3 linked regions of the Leucothrix mucor DSM 2157 genome follow. The protein of the gene in region 2 binds, or shares a complex with, the protein of the main gene of each other region. Links are inferred from orthologs where the notes say so. Each region holds a gene or a part of one and is shown on either strand. Other genes may lie near its edges.

Region 1 (6,026 bases), 280 kb from region 2 along the record:
AGGTTAAGTTATGAGCACGAGTGCAGAACGCGAAAGTATGGAATATGATGTCGTCGTCGTTGGGGGAGGGCCGGCAGGCTTATCCACTGCGATCCGCCTTAAACAACTGGCCGCTGAGCAGGATCACGAGCTATCAGTCTGTGTATTAGAAAAAGGCTCTGAAATTGGCGCTCATATTTTATCCGGTGCGGTAATCGAAACGCGTGCTCTGGAAGAATTGTTTCCTAACTGGAAAGAGCTGGAAGCCCCACTGAAGACGGCGGTAACGCGCGACGAAGTGCATTTGTTCACCAATGAGCGCAAGTCGGTGAAAATGCCGAACTTCATGATTCCACCCAGCATGCACAATGAAGGTAACTACATTGCCAGCCTTGGTAATCTGACGCGTTGGTTGGGCGAGCAAGCAGAAGCGTTGGAAGTTGAGATTTATCCAGGCTTTCCAGCGGCTGAGATTTTGTATCATGAAGATGGCAGCATCAAAGGTGTTGCCACTCAGGATATGGGTATCGATGAGCATGGCGAGCAAAAAGACAGCTATGAGCCGGGCATGGAGCTACATGCAAAATACACTGTCTTTGCAGAAGGCTGCCGTGGTCATTTAGGTAAAGAATTATTGAGCCGCTTCCAGTTGGATGCAGACTCTGATGCGCAGCATTACGGTATTGGTCTGAAAGAGCTGTGGGAAGTCAGCCCTGAAAACCATGAACCTGGATTAGTAGTTCACGGTTCTGGCTGGCCGCTAGATGATGCAACCGGTGGTTCATTCCTGTATCACTTGGAAAATAATCAGGTTGTAGTGGGTTTGATCATCGATTTGAATTACAGCAACCCGTACCTGAGCCCATTTGATGAGTTCCAGAAGATGAAGCATCACCCCGTGTTTGCTAAAACGCTGGAAGGTGGTCGTCGCGTGTCTTATGGCGCGCGCGCAATCGCAAAAGGTGGTTTAAACGCACTGCCAAAAATGAGTATGCCGGGTGCATTACTCGTAGGTTGTGATGCTGGCACGCTGAACTTTGCGAAAATCAAAGGCACACATACTGCTATGAAGTCCGGTATCGTTGCGGCTGACGTGTTATTCGAGCACTTGAAAGCTGATGGTGCGGAAGGTCAGGTATTGTCGCATTTTGATCAGCAGTTCCGTGACTCATGGGCAGGACAAGAGCTGCACGAGTCTCGTAACTTTGGCCCAGCCATGCACAAGTTTGGCATGTTGATGGGTGGTGCGTATAACTACTTAGATCAGAAGCTGTTTCAGGGTAAGTTGTCATTTACGCTGCACGATACCAAGCCTGACTATGCACAGATGAAGCCAGCGGCTGAGTCGCGCAAAATTGAATACGCCAAGCCAGACGGTAAGCTGAGCTTTGATAAACTGTCATCTGTATTCTTGGCGAATACCTTCCATGCAGAAGACCAGCCTTGTCACTTGAAGCTAACTGACCCAGCGATTCCGGTGAATACCAATTTGGCAGTATACGACGCTCCGGAGCAACGTTATTGCCCGGCGGGTGTGTATGAGATTGTGGGAGATAGTAATCCTGCGCTACAGATCAATAGCCAGAACTGTGTTCACTGTAAGACCTGTGATATCAAAGATCCAAGCCAGAACATTACCTGGGTTACTCCGGAAGGTGGCGGAGGTCCAAGCTATCCAAATATGTAATTGAGAAAGTGATTGCGGCGGCATAAAAAAAACTGTCGCCGCAACATGAGTACGACGACAGGTTTTGACTAGCGTATTGCTGTGATGAATTTAGTTGTTATTCGCGGCTTCAATTTCACCCAGAATCTGCTGGGCTTCAAGTTGTTGCTGCGTATTACCTTCATCCATTACTTCATCTAGCATTTCATGTGCTGATGGCAGATCGCCTGCTTCAACATAGGCACGTGCCACATCCAGCTTAATACTGACTTCCAAAGGTGGCTCTTGCTCAACTTCAGCAGCAGGATCAATCATGCGGCCATCGTTAACAAACAGTGACGGTGCAACAGCCGGTGCCTGCTGGCGACGACGCTGATTTTGCTTCTTGTCTTTAGCGCGTTGAAATAGCAGCCAAGCTAACCAACCAATTGCAAACAGACCAATGATCGGGATCAGCAGATACAGCCAGTTAGTGTTAAAACCACCACTGTTCTGAGGTGCAGTAGCCACCGGAGCCGTTGTGGTTGTTACTGGGGCTGTGTCTTGGGTTGCCGCTTTATTTTCTTCAGGTGGTCTAGCTTTAATGGTTTCAGGTGCGATGCCTTGCTCTTTTAATGCATCTGACATCCGCGCATTTTCACCCTGAATATCGCCCATGCGGCGCTCCAGAGAGATTTCCATGCGGGTGCTTTCTGCCATTTCGCTACGTGCCGCTTGCAGTTGAGCATTTAAGCTTTGGTTTCTCTCCTGAAGCTCTTCTAAAACCTTTGCGCCTTCACCGGTTAATTCGCCATTGGCCAATTTCAGTTTCAGGTCTGCGGTAGTAGAACCCAGTGCATTGGATGAGCTTTGCAGGCTTTGGATCTTATCTTCCAGTGCCTCAAGGTCGAAGTCACGCTTGGCTTTCTCATCTTCAAGACGCTTGACCAGTGCGTTTAAACGCTCACGCTCATTTTGCAGCAAGTCGAGTTTTTCAGACTGCTCTTCTTTTTCCTCAACCAGCTGTTTGACTGTCTCTGGGCTGGTGATGGTAATGAACGTTGGTGGTGGCAGGTTGCCGGTCTTTCCTTGGCGGAAAAAGGCATAATGCTGTTTCAGCAAATTATCAGCATCTTTTTGAGAGATGTTCTTGATCATTTCTACTGGTGGTAGGCGTAAGTCTGCGCCTCCCAGCATGTTGTTGATATTACCGCCTTTAAAAGCGCTAGGGTTGGCCGCCAAAATGGCAACCATAATCTGATTCTTTGAAACGCCTGCATCGATGTAGTTCTTGTTAACGATGGCGCTTAGTGTGCCTACCGCCTTAACTGTGCGTTCTACGTGGCTGTCGGCAAAGGCGACATTGGCCAGCGTACTCGCCAGACACAAGGTCAACGCGAGTCCACAAAGTTTAGAGGGGCGATACAGATTGCTAATTACTGGCATGCGAGTGTCATCCGGTACGTGAGTTTTTCTCATGATTTAAAGGGCTAATCCCTTTCAGGCTGGGGATATTACCATTCCTTGGCTGATTCCAGAACCTGTTTCCAGTGATCTGACAGGTTGAACTTGTGTTGTTGCTTAAGATAATTGGCAAATTGCTCCAATGCACCCCGTTGGCGAGTCGCTGCATAGAAGCTTAGAAGCTCCTCGACAAGGCCAATATCCGGGCGAGTACTTTGGTTGAGACAAGCTTCTTCCAGTAAAGTTTGCGCAATTTCTGTTCTTCCGTAGGTAATCGCATGGCGACTACGCTCAATCACCGTGCCAGCATCTGGTGGTGAATACGGATCAGGCTCAGTTTGCTCATGGTGAGCGGTTTGGCTGATAAGCACCGAGCCCGGAAAGCGGTAGCTACCGAGGGTGGCATCGGAGTCGTGCGCCAGCCATTCGTGAAAATATTCACGATCGTGCTGATCCAATAATGGCAGGACGAGGCTATACAAACGAACCCGTAATGGACGTCCGCTATCGCCCAATGCAATAAACAAATCCTGCAAGGCACCCGGAAGGTACTGGTGCAGTTTATGTTGAAGTGCAAATAAGATCCGTTGGCTATGGTTCTTGAAGTGCTTCGGTTGCCCCTTCACCCTAAGGTTCAGGCGGCGCCATTCGTTGAGTGGACCGACGCTCGCCGCTTGATGGGTAGTAGTATTTGTAGTGCCTTTCGGGGTGTTCGTCACATTCGTTTCCTTGTGTATACCAGCCAATCGTATTATACGGATTAAGCAATCAAAGGTACAAACAATCCCGTTAATGCACCTCGGCAGGTGTAATTAACCAGACAAGTGAAACCTTTTTCCAATCTCGTTTGGGGGTGTATATTAGCCTATTGCGTATGTCGCTGAAACTAGAAGAAAGGTTGTAATTATTGCGAAAAATAATTCACATTGATATGGACTGCTTTTATGCGGCGGTTGAAACACGGGAGAATCCATCGCTTAAAGGCAAGCCGATTGCCGTGGGTGGCTCGGGTGGTCAACGTGGAGTGATTGCGACCTGTTCTTATGAGGCGCGAGAGTTTGGCGTGCACTCAGCAATGCCCAGCTCGCGTGCCTTGCGTTTATGTCCGTCACTGATTTTGCTGCCGGTACGCATGGCTTTATATAAAGAAGTGTCATCCCGAATTCAGGCTTTATTTCATCAATATACCGATTTAGTAGAACCTGTTTCATTGGATGAGGCTTTCTTAGATGTAACCGATAGCCCACATTGTCGTGGCAGTGCGACCTTGATTGCTGAAGAAATTCGCCAGCGTATCTTTGCAATGGAGCGTATTACGGCGTCTGCGGGTGTGGCGTCTAATAAGTTTTTGGCTAAAGTTGCAAGTGATTGGAATAAGCCGAATGGCCAATGCATTGTGCGGCCAGATCAGGTAGATGAATTTGTCCGCCAGCTGCCGGTCAAGCGGATTTTCGGGGTTGGCAAGGTCACCGCCAAGCGCTTATCTGATATGGGGGTTGAGAGCTGTGAGGATTTGCAGGCGTTTAGCGAGGCGCGTTTGTGCGAGCAGTTTGGTATCTTCGGTACCCGTTTATATCAATTAGCGCGTGGCATTGATGAGCGACCAGTGGTTAGTCATCGCACGCCAAAATCACTGAGTGTTGAGGAGACTTACGCACAGGATTTGCCGGGTTTGGAGGCTTGCCTTGCCGAAATCCCCATTTTATTTCAGGAGTTTACTGAGCGCTTGGCACGTACTCAAAAGCGGATGGAGCTACGGCCCAGAACCTTATTTGTGAAATTGCGATTTGATGACTTTGAAACCACAACCATTCAGATGGCGGGCACGGTGCCGAGTGAAGCTGGCTTTGCGCATTTGTGTGATCAGGCTTGGCAGCGCGGAAAACGTCCGGTGCGTTTGATCGGAGTCGGGGTGCAATTTTCGCCGCCGGGGATGCCGGAGCAATTAGAATTGCCGCTGCGCGCATAAGTCGCAACGGCAATCTGCTGATTCAATTTCGAATGGATTAGATCAGAAATTTTCAGTTGATGTGAACAGACCTACTTTCAGGTCTTTCGCGGTGTAGATCACGCGGCCATCCACTTCAACGGTGCCGTTACCCACGCCCATTACCAATTTACGGCTGATAACACGGGTCATGTTAATGCGATAAGTGACTTTTTTCGCTGTTGGCAGTACCTGACCAGTGAATTTCACTTCACCAGAACCCAGTGCGCGACCGCGACCAGGGTTACCTAACCAACCAAGGTAGAATCCAATCATCTGCCACATTGCATCCAAGCCCAAGCAGCCTGGCATAACCGGGTCAGTCGGGAAGTGGCAATCAAAGAACCACAGGTCTGGATTGATATCCAGCTCAGCAATCATTTCACCTTTGCCAAACTCGCCGCCAGCTTCGTTGATTTCAGTTACGCGATCCATCATCAGCATGGGTGGGATCGGCAGGCGGGCATTACCCTCACCAAATAGTTCGCCGTGGCCACATTTGAGAAGTTCTTCGTAGGTAAAGCTGCTTTGTCTTGACATATTCTTGTTCCAGATAGCGCGGTTTTGAGTGTAATAAAATGCGTTGTGACCGGCATTTTACCTGACTAGCGGGCTTATTGCAGAAAATAATCCAGCGCCAAGCCAATAAATACCACCATACCAAACCAGTTATTGTTTAAAAAAGCGCGGAAACAGAGCTTTCGGTCACGTTCACGAATTAAATACTGCTGATACACAAAAAATATCGAGGCGAAAAACAGAGCTAGATAGTAGATATACCCAAAGGACTCCAGTGCGCCAAGAATAGACAGCAGGATGACTACTGCCAGCTGCATTAAACCAACAATCAGGCGGTCATTATCCCCAAATAAAATAGCGGTCGATTTAAGGCCGAGTTTGAGATCATCCTCACGATCGGCCATGCCATACATGGTGTCGTAGGCAGTGGTC
Region 2 (6,010 bases):
GGAGCGCGCTTTATAACTCGTTTAACCGGAGCCTTGGCAACCACTCTTTTAGCAGGCGTTCTGAGAACTGCTCTTGGTGCTGGTGCCTTAGCAACCACGACTGGCTTAGCCTGAGTAGCTCCACCGAATGATGCTTGCTTAGCGGCTACATTTGTTTTTCCAAGTGCTGCAATCGCTAATTTTTTTTCTGCTGCTTGCTTACTACTTAATGTAGCGGATTTCGAGGTAGTGCTTACTGGATTGCTTTTTTTAGCACCTGCCACAAGGTTTTCTTCTTCAACCGGATTTCCTGAGCATGCCGACAAAACCACTGCGATTGCAGCGCACCCAGCAAAGCTACCAACTTGCCTGATTCTTTTCATTGTAATTTCCCTAGCGATTATTAGGTAGTTTTGAGGTACTGCTTACCCAATCACAAGCAGTACCACAACATCACTATCACTACCCCGGACTCCTCCCTGTCCTTTCCATTATGAACAGATTAGATATCCAAATTAGATACCGACAGTGCATTATTTTCTATAAACTCACGGCGAGGTTCTACCAAGTCTCCCATCAGTGTTGAGAACACTTCATCAGCTTGATAAGCGTCTTCGATGGTTACCTGAAGCATGCGACGTGAGGCGGGATCCATAGTGGTCTCCCAAAGTTGGCCCGGATTCATCTCCCCCAGACCCTTGTAGCGTTGAATATTTAATCCCCTTGAGGCTTCTTTCATGAGCCATTGCATCACACCATCAAAGCGCAATACTGGCTCTTTTTTCTCCCCACGCTCAATCCAGGACTCTTCGCTAAGTAAGCCTGCGAGATCTTGATTAAGTTTATTGAGGCGAATGATTTCATCATTTGCAAAGAGCGATTCACCGAACAGTATTGTTGTATCAACCCCATGCATGCGACGGACCAAATGAACGCACCAGCTGCCTTCTTCGGTTGTTTTCATCTCTGACTGATAGTGACGTGTTCCGTTAAATTTATGATTAAGGTCACTACAGACATTCGACATCCATGATTCAACAATAGCCTTATCCAACTGAGCAGAACCTGAATCAGTGAACACCATCGATTGTAATATTTCAAGATCGTAGCGTCTGGCCAATCGCTTAAGGCCATTCATTACATGCGTATAGTCTGCTGCTAAGCGACCTAAGCCCTCGCCTCTAATCGCTGGCGTATGCTCATCTGGATATAAAGCGGCATCTTCAAGCGCGATCTGTAATAGGTGCTGATCCAGCTCCTCATCATCTTTTACGTATTGCTCGCGCTTACCTTTTTTCAGCTTATACAGTGGTGGCTGAGCGATATAGATATGACCACGCAACACCAGCTCATGCATTTGACGATAGAAAAATGTGAGTAGCAAGGTACGGATGTGCGAGCCATCCACGTCGGCATCGGTCATGATAATGATGCGGTGATAACGTAATTTATCTGGATTGAATTCTTCCTTACCGATACCACAGCCCAGCGCTGTGATAAGCGTTCCCACTTCAGCAGATTGCAGCATTTTATCAAAACGGGCTTTTTCAACGTTTAGGATTTTACCCTTCAAAGGAAGGATTGCCTGAGTACGACGGTCACGTCCCTGCTTTGCAGAACCACCCGCCGAGTCTCCCTCCACCAGGTATATTTCAGAAAGCGCCGGATCTTTTTCCTGACAATCTGCCAACTTACCGGGAAGCCCTGCAATGTCTAACGCACCTTTTCGGCGAGTCATCTCACGTGCTTTACGAGCCGCTTCACGTGCGCGTGCTGCATCGATTACCTTGCCAGCAATGATCTTAGCTTCAGTTGGATTTTCCAGCATGAACTCACTTAAGCGCTCACTCATTGCTGACTCAACAATACCTCGAACCTCTGAGGAAACCAGCTTATCTTTTGTTTGAGATGAGAACTTAGGATCAGGTACTTTCACCGATAATACGGCTGTTAAACCTTCACGGGCATCATCCCCACCTGGGGTGATTTTTTCTTTTTTCAGCAGCCCTTCACGCTCTAAGTACTGATTGATAGTACGCGTCAGTGCCGCACGGAATCCCGCCAAATGCGTTCCACCATCGCGCTGTGGAATGTTATTAGTAAAGCAGTAAATGTTTTCCTGATAGGTATCATTCCACTGCAATGCCACTTCAACGCCTACATCATCTTTGCTGGTGCTGATATAAACCGTGTTAGGGTGAATCGCCGTTTTATTGCGATTAAGATGCTGAACGAAAGAACTGATACCACCTTCGTACTCAAAGATGATGGACTCGCCATCACCACGCTCATCCATCAAATTGATGCGGACGCCCGAGTTCAGGAAAGATAATTCCCGAAGGCGCTTGGCCAAAATATCGAAGTTAAATTCTGTAATTGCAAAGATTTCTTTGCTAGGCAGGAAGCGAATTTCAGTTCCGGTTTCTTCCGTCACTTCACCCATCTCAAGGCGATCTAAAGGATCACCTAAATGATATTCCTGGCGATACACATTGCCTTCGCGCTTGATGATCAGGTTCAGCTTATCTGAAAGCGCGTTTACAACCGAAACACCGACTCCGTGAAGACCACCGGATACTTTATAGGAGTTGTCATCAAATTTACCACCAGCATGCAGTACGGTCATAATAACCTCTGCAGCGGAAATCCCTTCGCCTTCATGGATATCTACTGGGATACCACGACCATCATCAGATACCGACACAGAGCCGTCAGTATGGATGATTACCTTGATTTCGGAGCAGTGCCCTGCAAGTGCTTCATCGATCGCGTTATCGACGACCTCGAAGACCATATGGTGTAAACCTGTACCATCATCGGTATCACCGATATACATTCCTGGGCGCTTGCGAACCGCCTCTAAGCCTTTAAGAACTTTAATATTGGAAGAATCGTAGGTTTTCGCGTCCGACATAGAAATATCCTTGTTTTATACTCTCAGGATTATACCACTTTGTCCCTTTTAGAACACGCTAAATGACTGTTTTCATAGCGTTGTAACCTTTCCCCGTTTCACGTGAAACATGCGATCAGTATCTAATAATGGGATCAATTCTGCTTGTGTAGTGGTCAGTAATAATTGCTGCTCAAGACCTCGCAAAGTGGTTAACAATGACTGCTTATTTTCACCATCCAATTCAGCAGCCAGGTCATCAATAGCGATAATCCCTTTGCGTAAATCATCAGGGTCAATACTTCGGCTTTGTGCCAGCAGCATGGCAATGGCAATTAATTTGAGTTGTCCACGAGAAGCACTCTGTTGGGCTAAATGACCATTGAATATAACTTGTAACTCCGCTCGATGAGAGCCCGATAATGTTCGTGCGGACTTGATATCCGTTTCTCGTTTTTGCTGGTAGAACGCTTTTTGAGACTCTGGCGACAAATCCATTCCCTGAGCGAATCCTGTGGTCAGCTCAATATCAAGCTTCTGCCCTTCCAACAACTGCTCACTTAATAAAGCAAGCTGAGGCTTTAAAACCTCCAAAGAATGTTGGCGGTAATTTTGAATAACTATCTGCGACTTGATTAACTCATCGGTCCAAATTGGTAGCGCAGATAAATAAGAAGAAACACGCAAACACAAATTACGCTGCTTCAGCACTCGCTGATAGTTCTGCCAGATCTTGTGAAATTCAGGGAATAAGTAAAAAGCAATCCAGTCAATAAATGCCCTGCGGATAGAAGGAGAACCAGTGATTAAATCGATGGAATTTGGATGAATAATCGTCACGGGTAAGTAACGACTGAGTGCAGCCTGAGAATTGATATCCTGTTGATTCACCCGGATACGAGTAGTGCTTTTGCTTTTTTGAATACCGATACGGTAGTGATGATCTTGCTCGGTACACACAGCACGAACTAACAAAGACTCTTCAGTACTACGAATAACATCAACAATTCGGGAGGAGCGAAAAGAGCGACCACGAGAGAGAATGGAGACGGCTTCAAGAATACTGGACTTTCCAGAGCCGTTGTCACCACAGATCAGATTGACCTGCGGTGACAAGCTTAATTCAGCGCTTTCAATAATTCGGCAATGACTAACTGAAAGCTGCTCAAGCAACATGTTGAGACGATTACAGACGAACCGGCATCACCACATAACGCACACCATCGTCATCATCGGATGACAACAAAGCACTAGCGGCAGAGCTAGTGAAATTGAAGTTAACCGTTTCACCGTCCAAATGATTGACCGCCTCTAAGAGGTAGTTAACGTTAAAACCAATCTCAAAGACTTCACCACTGTAGTTCACATCGATCTCTTCCTCCGCACTCTCCTGTTCTGGGTTATTCGACATAAGTGTCAGCAAACCATCAGTCAGGCGCAGACGAATTCCACGGAATTTTTCATTCGACAAAATAGCAACACGCGCTAAGGTGTCACGAAAGACCATACGGTCTAATTGGATTTTTAGCGTGGTGTTGGCAGGTACCGCTGCTTTGTAATCAGGGTACTTTCCATCGATTAGTTTTGATGTGAAACGGACATTATCTTTTTCAACACGAATATGGTTTTCACTAAGTTGAACCCGTACTGACACATCAGAACTGGATTCTAGGATACGCGACAATTCTAAAGCACCTTTACGCGGAACAATAATACCGACACGCTCTGCAATCGCAATTGACTCATCACGGCAATCAGCCAGTGCCAAACGATGACCATCGGTTGATACACTGGACACCATGCCGGTCGTGATATCGAGTAACAGACCATTCAAGTAGTAGCGCACATCTTGGTTTGCCATACAAAAAGCTGTTTTATCCAACAAACGCTTAAACTGACTTTCCATCAACACCAGTTCATTGCTTAATGGAATCTCATCCAACTCCGGGAAATCTTCAGCAGGCAATGTGGCCAATTCAAAACGGCTTCGTCCGCCCTTAATCAGTAAGCGTGAACTGTTTTCATCTTGCTCGACTAAAATAAAGGAGTCGGATGGCAACGCTTTGGTGATATCTAACAGTTTACGAGCGGGTGCAGTAACCGCCCCTTCCCTGTCAACCTGAATATTAATACTGGCACTTAACTCGATTTCAAGATCAGTACCAACCAGACGTAAACGTTCGTTCTCAACACTCAGCAGGACATTCTCAAGAATTTTAGTGGTATGCTTTTTTTCAACGGCACCCACAACATTGGCAAGCAGTTCTACAAGGGTGTCTCTGGCAACTGTAAATTTCATAGCGGTTTCATTATCCGTGTAGCAGCACAATTAGCTGCGCAAGGTTCTAGACAAAATTCGATGAGCCTCTTCAAGGCGACTATCCGATTGTAACAGCTCCCGTACTTTTCGACAGGCATGCAAAACGGTTGTGTGATCGCGTCCACCAAACTTCTCACCAATTTCCGGCAAACTGTGATTGGTCAATTCTTTGGCCAATGCCATGGCTAGCTGTCTTGGACGAGTAACGGTTCGGGTACGACTTTTAGAATCCAAATCCGAGATACGGATATTGAAATACTCGGCGACCAGTTTTTTGATGCTGTCGATGGTAACCATCTTATCCATCACGGCCAATTGATCACGCAGCGCATCCTGAACGAAGTCCATTGTGATATTGGTCGTATTGCGCAGTCGTAAAATCGCCAATACGCGAAGTAGTGCACCTTCCAAGTCACGAATATTGGAGCGGAAGCGACGTGCAATAAAGAAAGCCACATCATTTGGAATATCCAAACCAAGGTGCTCAACCTTTTTGCGCAAAATCGCGACACGTGTTTCAACATCGGGCGGCTCAACTTCTACCGACAGACCCCAGACCAATCTGGACTGCAAGCGATCATCAAGATTTTCAACCTCACGAGGTAAGCGGTCACCTGTCATGATAATTTGCTTCTGGCATTCCAACAACACGTTAAAGGTATGGAAAAACTCTTCCATACTTCGCGTTTTGTTGGCAAAAAATTGAATATCATCAATCAGTAATGCATCAGCCGAGCGGTAGTGGTTTTTAAATTCTTCAATTCGATTGTGACGCAAGGCCGCAACCATACCATTTACAAATCGCTCCGAATGCACAT
Region 3 (6,115 bases), 2.0 Mb from region 2 along the record:
TTTATAATTCTGTTGTTTTCGGCCCTAGCTGCCGGTGGCTATGGTTATCTGCAGTATGAGCAATTCATAAAGCAGACCGTTCCAGAGACAGCACCTAAGCGTTTTGAGATTGCTAAAGGCAGTAGTATTCGCCAAGTTGCCAGGGATCTGGAGCAGCAAGGCATCGTTAAGCCAGCATGGCAGTTTCAGCTGTTGGCAAAAATCACCAAACAAGATACAAAAATTAAAGCGGGCGAGTTTGCTATTAAACCCGGCATGAGCGCGCAAGATGTGCTTGATCATTTTGTGTCTGGAAAAACAATCAGCTATAGCAGTCGTATCATTGAAGGCTTTGTTTATAAGGACTTAGTCGCCTCTGTTAAAGCCGATGAGAACTTGGTTCAAACACTTACCGATGATGACTACGCTAATATTATGCAGCGGATTGGCTCTGAAGAGAAAAGCCCTGAAGGGTGGTTCTTCCCGGATACCTATAACTATCCGCGTGGCACAACCGATCTTGAGTTTTTAAAACGTAGCCATCAGGCAATGAAGTCATTCCTTAATAAGGAATGGGAGCAGCGTGAAGCCGGTATTCCGCTTAAAACTCCTTATCAGGCCTTGATTCTGGCATCCATCGTTGAGAAAGAAACCGGCGTGCCTGAAGAGCGGCCATTGATTGCCGCTGTATTTCAAAATCGCTTGAAAATAGGGATGATGCTGCAAACAGACCCCAGTGTTATTTATGGCATGGGTGAGCGCTTTGAAGGCAATATTCGAAAATCCGACCTTAGACGTGATACACCTTATAACACCTATACACGTAAAGGGTTAACGCCGACGCCGATTGCAACGCCAAGTGCTGAAGCGATCAGGGCAGTGCTACATCCTGAAGCGACAAAAGCGCTTTATTTTGTCGCACGTGGTGATGGAACCTCGCATTTTTCAAATAGTTATAAAGAACATCGCAGAGCCGTTGTAAAATATCAGCTCAACGGAAATGCTAAAGCTTATCAGGGGGATAAATGAGTCATCCACGTGGCTTATTTCTGAGCTTTGAGGGAACGGAAGGAGCAGGGAAGAGCAGTAATCTGCAGTATGTGAAGGAGATGCTTGAAACTAGCGGGAAAACTGTTTTAGTCACTCGTGAGCCCGGTGGGACGGAAGTTGGCGAGCGAATTCGTGAGATTCTGTTAAACCCTGATCTGCCGGCAATGCATTCGGATACTGAGTTGTTACTAATGTTTGCATCTCGTGCTGAGCATTATCAACATAAGATTTTGCCGGCTTTAAATGAAGGCCAGTGGGTTTTATGTGATCGTTTTACAGATGCCAGCTTTGCTTATCAAGGCGGGGGGCGTGGCATTGATATGGCTCGGATTGCAGAGCTTGAATCCTGGGTTTTAGGTGGCCGCAAGCCGGATCAGACTTTCTTGTTTGATCTACCGGTTGAAATTGGCTTATCTCGTGCGAAGTCTCGTGGTGCAGCTGATCGCTTTGAGCAAGAGGCGGTATTGTTTTTTCAGCGAATTCGAGATTGTTACTTAGCTCGGGCAGCGGCAGAGCCGACACGATTTAAGGTATTAGATGCCTCTCAATCTCTTGAGCAAGTCAGAGATCAGTTGAAAATGACCACATCACAATTACTTAAAGATACGAATTTCGAATGATTTATCCATGGCAGCAAGATGCCTGGAATGCATTGTCACGTGCGCGTGCTCGCGACCATATGCCACATGCTTTATTGTTGGCGGGACCAGAGTATTGTGGCAAGCGTGACTTTGCGTTAGGGCTGGCAAAAGCGTTAATGTGTGAGAATGCACATGGTGCTGATGACTTCGCCTGTGGACACTGTAAAAGCTGTCATTTATTCGAAGCAAGTTCTCACCCGGATTACAGCTCCGTACTCTTAGAAGAGAAAAAAACGCAGATTGTTGTTGATCAGATTCGTCGATTAAATGAGTTTGTGTATCTAAGCCGCAGTTACCAAGAGAGCCGGGTGGTGTTTATCTATCCCGTAGAGCGCTTAAATACTAATGCCGCCAATAGCTTACTGAAAACACTTGAAGAGCCACCTAAGAACACGGTGATGTTGCTGGTGAGTTCTAATTTCTCACAGCTGATCCCGACCATCCGTAGCCGTTGTCAAATTATACAACTCCCACAGCCAACCACCCTGCAAGCAACTGATTGGCTTGAGTCGCAGGATTTAACGCATCCAATTGGTGAGTTACTCCTAGCCTCCGGCGGGCGTCCTTTGTTGGCAAAGGCTTTGGATAGTGGTGAGAAGCTTGCCGAACGAAAGCAGTTTGCTACTGATATTCTTAAGCTGCTTCAGGGGCGTCATTCACTTATCAGCGTCGCAAAGCGTTGGGAGAAGAGTGACAAAGGCGAGTTATTGGATTGGCAGCTGCAGTGGATTGAGTCGATGATTCGCAGTGTTTTTTCGGGTGCCGAAGGTGTCACTGATGCAATTAGCCCTCATCTGAGGAAGCATATGTCACTTAAAAACAATGACCTATGGCGACTTCGTGATAGTATGCTGGAGTTGAAAAAGCATGCCCACACATCGTTAAATGCTCTGTTGTACACCGAAAATATGCTACTGTTGTGGCAGAAAGAAGCTTTGAATCGTTAGAGCTTTACTAATAATAACAATAAGATCGGAAAATAAATCATGGAAATTGACAGCCAGCAAGAAGAGGCGGTTCGCAATGTCATCAACGTTTCAATCAAAGACAAAACTGCCTTGCACGCAAACTACATGCCATTTATTAAAGGTGGCGGTATATATGCGATCACGGATAAGCGCTTTAACTTAGGTGATGAGGTTATTTTGTCGCTTAAGATTATGTCTGAAGCAAAAAAGTATGCTGTTCCAGCTAAGGTTGTCTGGGTGTCTCCAAATCAAGCTATGAGCACACAGGGCGGCGTTGGTGTTCAGTTTAGTGGTCGCACTAAGGATAATGTTCGCATGGCGCTGGAGTCGATTCTAGGGGATTTGGCGGCCAAGCCATCGGTTTATCATACTTACTAAGCCTCAGTGGAAGTGCCAGAATTCACAGGAAAATTAATTTTCCGTTTTGCCGTTGTTTTGCACTAAAGTGAAATTGCATGTTTTTGCTGAAAATCGCTTAGAATCGGCCTTATTTTGTTTAATTTTACATCGAAACACCCATAAAAACAGGGGAGAGGTGATTTTTAGGGGTGTTTTTAGCGAAAGTGACGGCTATTTAGCATTGTGAGCGCTTTAAAAACTAGCTTAAAAAGCGTTTAGTTTTGAATTTATGGCTCAGAATCTTTATTCTGAGCGAATAGCGATTAGTTTTTTGTCTTAAAAAGATCAAAAAACAGCCAAATAAAGAAGAGGGTGCGAGCATTCTTCTTTGTTCTCGTATCCTTCTTCCGATAGTTCCGTTCTATATAGCTATGATCTTTTTGAGCTGTACTTTTGTATTTTTTTGATTTCACCTGCTTGATACTGCTCACAGTGAATCTCTCACGCTTTGTTCATTTCTCTTCAGTGTTTTCTGTTCTCCAGTATTGGCCCATACCCATGCTAGTTCATCATTTTTTCGGTATCAATAACTGAACCAAGATCAAGACAGTTTTTTTACAATTCAAAGCTCGTCGTTTTAGTTTCTTAGGCATACTAGATTTGAGATTTGAGATTTGAGATTTGAGATTTGAGATTTGAGATTTGAGATTTGACTAGCTGATGCATGCGTAAGTCAGAGTTTAGGATTTTCTAGTCGATTTGATGACCTAGTTTGGGTTGTATCGGCAATAATAAAACTACGCATAATTAATATTATGTTAAATATGGTGTTTGCATCGGATAACCTGACTTGCCCTTTGCTCATACTCTACCGTAACTCTGTTCCTCTTCGACCCATGCCTCAATCCGTTCTGTGATGCAATTATTCGGCTGGGTCAAAATACTATTGTTGGTGATTCATGCATCTAACTACGGGTGCCGAATCTAAAAGTCTTTTCTTAAAGTTAATCCAAAATCAAGCGGCACAAAATCATTTCAATTAACTCTGTGCCGCTTAACAAAATTCGCTCAGCGTAATACCGTTTCCTGCATGCCAACCAATGTCGACTTCACGCTTGCCCCAAGGCGTTTTGACAGTCGCTCAAAGATGTCATCTTTCAATGTAAAATCTACAATCGACTCTGCATCCAGTTCCTCACGCGCAACACTTTGCACCGAGCCAAATCCATCCACAAGCCCTATGTCTTTAGCTTGGTCTCCACTCCAAAACAATCCGCTGAATAAGTCTGGATTCTTCTCCGCATCAATCCGATCACCACGCCCTGCTTTTACGGCATCAATAAAGTGTTGATGGGTATTCGCTAGTAACTTCTCTAAATATTGAATATCCGAAGCCTGTTGTGGCTTAAACGGATCTAACAAGGCTTTGTTCTCACCCGCTGTAATCTGACGGCTTTCAATCCCCAATTTATTCATGATTTCCACAAAACCAAAGCTATCCATCCGAACGCCGATCGAGCCCACTAAGCTCGACTCATTAGCAAATATTTTCTGTGCTGCGGCGACTATGTAATATCCACCTGAGGCGCAAACATCCTCAGCAACGGCATAGACAGGTTTTTCTGGATATAAACCTCTTAAGCGCATAATTTCATTATAAATATGGCTCGATTGAACTGGGCTTCCGCCTGGGCTATTGCAGCGAATAATCACACCTTTCGCGTCTTTATCTTCAAAAGCATCCTGTAATGCATCAATCAGATTTGAAGCACTGGCGGCCTGACCATCCATAATCGTCCCAGTCACGCTAACTTGCGCAACGTAGGCATCGCCATCAGCGGATGTACCTGATGTTCCACTGCTTAGTTGGCTAATACTGCCCAGAATACCCGCAGAAATCATAATAAAAGATATGGCTATCAATATGAAAATAAAGCGAAATAGTATATTCCAGCGACGTGCTCGGCGCTGTTCCTGAATACCTGCTAGAGCAACTTGTTTAAGTGCATCAATAGCTTGTTCATTGGTAGAATTCATAAGTAAATTAGGTCTTAATGTTGTTATTTAGATGGTTTAAAGCAGTTTGCAGGTCATCCGCTAGTGATATTTCCTGTCGATACACTTTTCCTGAATGTTTCAACTTAAACTCAACGCGATAAGCATGTAAAAACAACCGTTTAAGTTTATTAGTTCGAGCAAACTCTCGGTTTAGAGTGAAGTCACCGTACTTGCTGTCGCCAACAATAGGCAGCTCAAGCTCAGCTAATTGGGTGCGGATTTGATGCATTCGGCCAGTAAGCAATTTAACACTCAGTAGACTGTTATTCTCAAACTGCGCTAAGGGACTAAAGACACTTTCGGAGAGTTTGCCTTCTTCATTATCCGATACCCGCATTTTCTGAGGCCCTTTGCCTTCGGTTCGCTGTAAATGGTTTGAAATGCGTCGTTCCCCTCCTCGCCAATTGCCGAAAACGAGTGCTTGGTAATGCTTACTAATGCCGTCTGTTTTAAACGCTTCGTGCAGGTCCAGTAGCGTTTGTCGATTCTTAGCTAGTAGCAGTAAGCCACTGGTTTCTTTGTCAATTCGATGCACCAGTTCAATGTAAGCAAGATCAGGTCGCAACTGACGAATTACTTCAATAACCCCATGCAAATTATCCGTACCACCATGCACCGCAATGCCGGAGGGTTTATTGATAATAATGAGGTCATCATCTTCTAAGATAATTGAAGCCTCAATCTGCGCAACTAGCCTGGAGCCCGCTTGTTGAACTTCAGTCTCCTCTGGCACATCTCTAATTGGCGCAATACGCAAAATCTCACCTAGTACCAATTTTTTGGTAGGCTTAATTCGCTTTTTATCAACCCTAATCTCACCCTTGCGTAATAGCTTGTAGATCGCTGTTTTAGGAAGGAATTTAAGCTCCTTCAATAAAAAATTATCTATGCGCTGCCCTGCACTGGCTTCGGTGACGGTTATGAAGCTAACCTGGCTATAATCTGTTATCTGTGACATGCGAAGATAATACCTTTAAATGTTGCAAATTACCTGACTTATAAAGATGGTATATGCATGATATATGTATTGCTGCAGTGTAACAAAGTTGTTATATTCAGCGGGTATTTCAATGAGATGCA

What was found.
Region 1: the proteins of dnaN (region 2) and dinB are in contact, whole or in part, in a solved structure (PDB 1OK7), measured with the Escherichia coli proteins. The link is inferred for Leucothrix mucor DSM 2157 from one-to-one orthologs.
Region 3: the proteins of dnaN (region 2) and holB are in contact, whole or in part, in a cryo-EM structure (PDB 8GIZ), measured with the Escherichia coli proteins. The link is inferred for Leucothrix mucor DSM 2157 from one-to-one orthologs.

The regions. Positions count from the first base shown.
Region 1 is NZ_ATTE01000001.1:3,613,785-3,619,810, reverse strand. Bases 3,116-6,026 are described here. They hold dinB (DNA polymerase IV), read left to right. Parts: upstream 3,116-3,995; coding sequence 3,996-5,057; downstream 5,058-6,026. Other genes in these bases: ubiA (4-hydroxybenzoate octaprenyltransferase), read right to left, coding at 5,690-6,026; fabA (3-hydroxyacyl-[acyl-carrier-protein] dehydratase FabA), read right to left, coding at 5,100-5,615; LEUMU_RS0116550 (hypothetical protein), read right to left, coding at 3,139-3,807. In the rest of the region: LEUMU_RS0116560 (electron transfer flavoprotein-ubiquinone oxidoreductase), read left to right, coding at 11-1,666; LEUMU_RS0116555 (FimV/HubP family polar landmark protein), read right to left, coding at 1,757-3,103. UniProt on the Escherichia coli protein: Poorly processive, error-prone DNA polymerase involved in translesion repair and untargeted mutagenesis. Copies undamaged DNA at stalled replication forks, which arise in vivo from mismatched or misaligned primer ends.
Region 2 is NZ_ATTE01000001.1:3,894,705-3,900,714, forward strand. Bases 3,116-6,010 are described here. They hold dnaN (DNA polymerase III subunit beta), read right to left. Parts: upstream 5,172-6,010; coding sequence 4,059-5,171; downstream 3,116-4,058. Other genes in these bases: recF (DNA replication/repair protein RecF), read right to left, coding at 3,116-4,048; dnaA (chromosomal replication initiator protein DnaA), read right to left, coding at 5,202-6,010. Outside these bases: LEUMU_RS26680 (DUF1287 domain-containing protein), read right to left, coding at 1-362; gyrB (DNA topoisomerase (ATP-hydrolyzing) subunit B), read right to left, coding at 482-2,893; more of recF, read right to left, coding at 2,966-3,115. UniProt on the Escherichia coli protein: Confers DNA tethering and processivity to DNA polymerases and other proteins. Acts as a clamp, forming a ring around DNA (a reaction catalyzed by the clamp-loading complex) which diffuses in an ATP-independent manner freely and bidirectionally along dsDNA.
Region 3 is NZ_ATTE01000001.1:1,876,182-1,882,296, reverse strand. Bases 632-3,631 are described here. They hold holB (DNA polymerase III subunit delta'), read left to right. Parts: upstream 632-1,645; coding sequence 1,646-2,617; downstream 2,618-3,631. Other genes in these bases: LEUMU_RS0108340 (PilZ domain-containing protein), read left to right, coding at 2,657-3,016; tmk (dTMP kinase), read left to right, coding at 1,005-1,649; mltG (endolytic transglycosylase MltG), read left to right, coding at 632-1,008. Outside these bases: more of mltG, read left to right, coding at 1-631; LEUMU_RS0108335 (S49 family peptidase), read right to left, coding at 4,046-5,014; LEUMU_RS25190 (RluA family pseudouridine synthase), read right to left, coding at 5,022-5,993. UniProt on the Escherichia coli protein: Part of the beta sliding clamp loading complex, which hydrolyzes ATP to load the beta clamp onto primed DNA to form the DNA replication pre-initiation complex.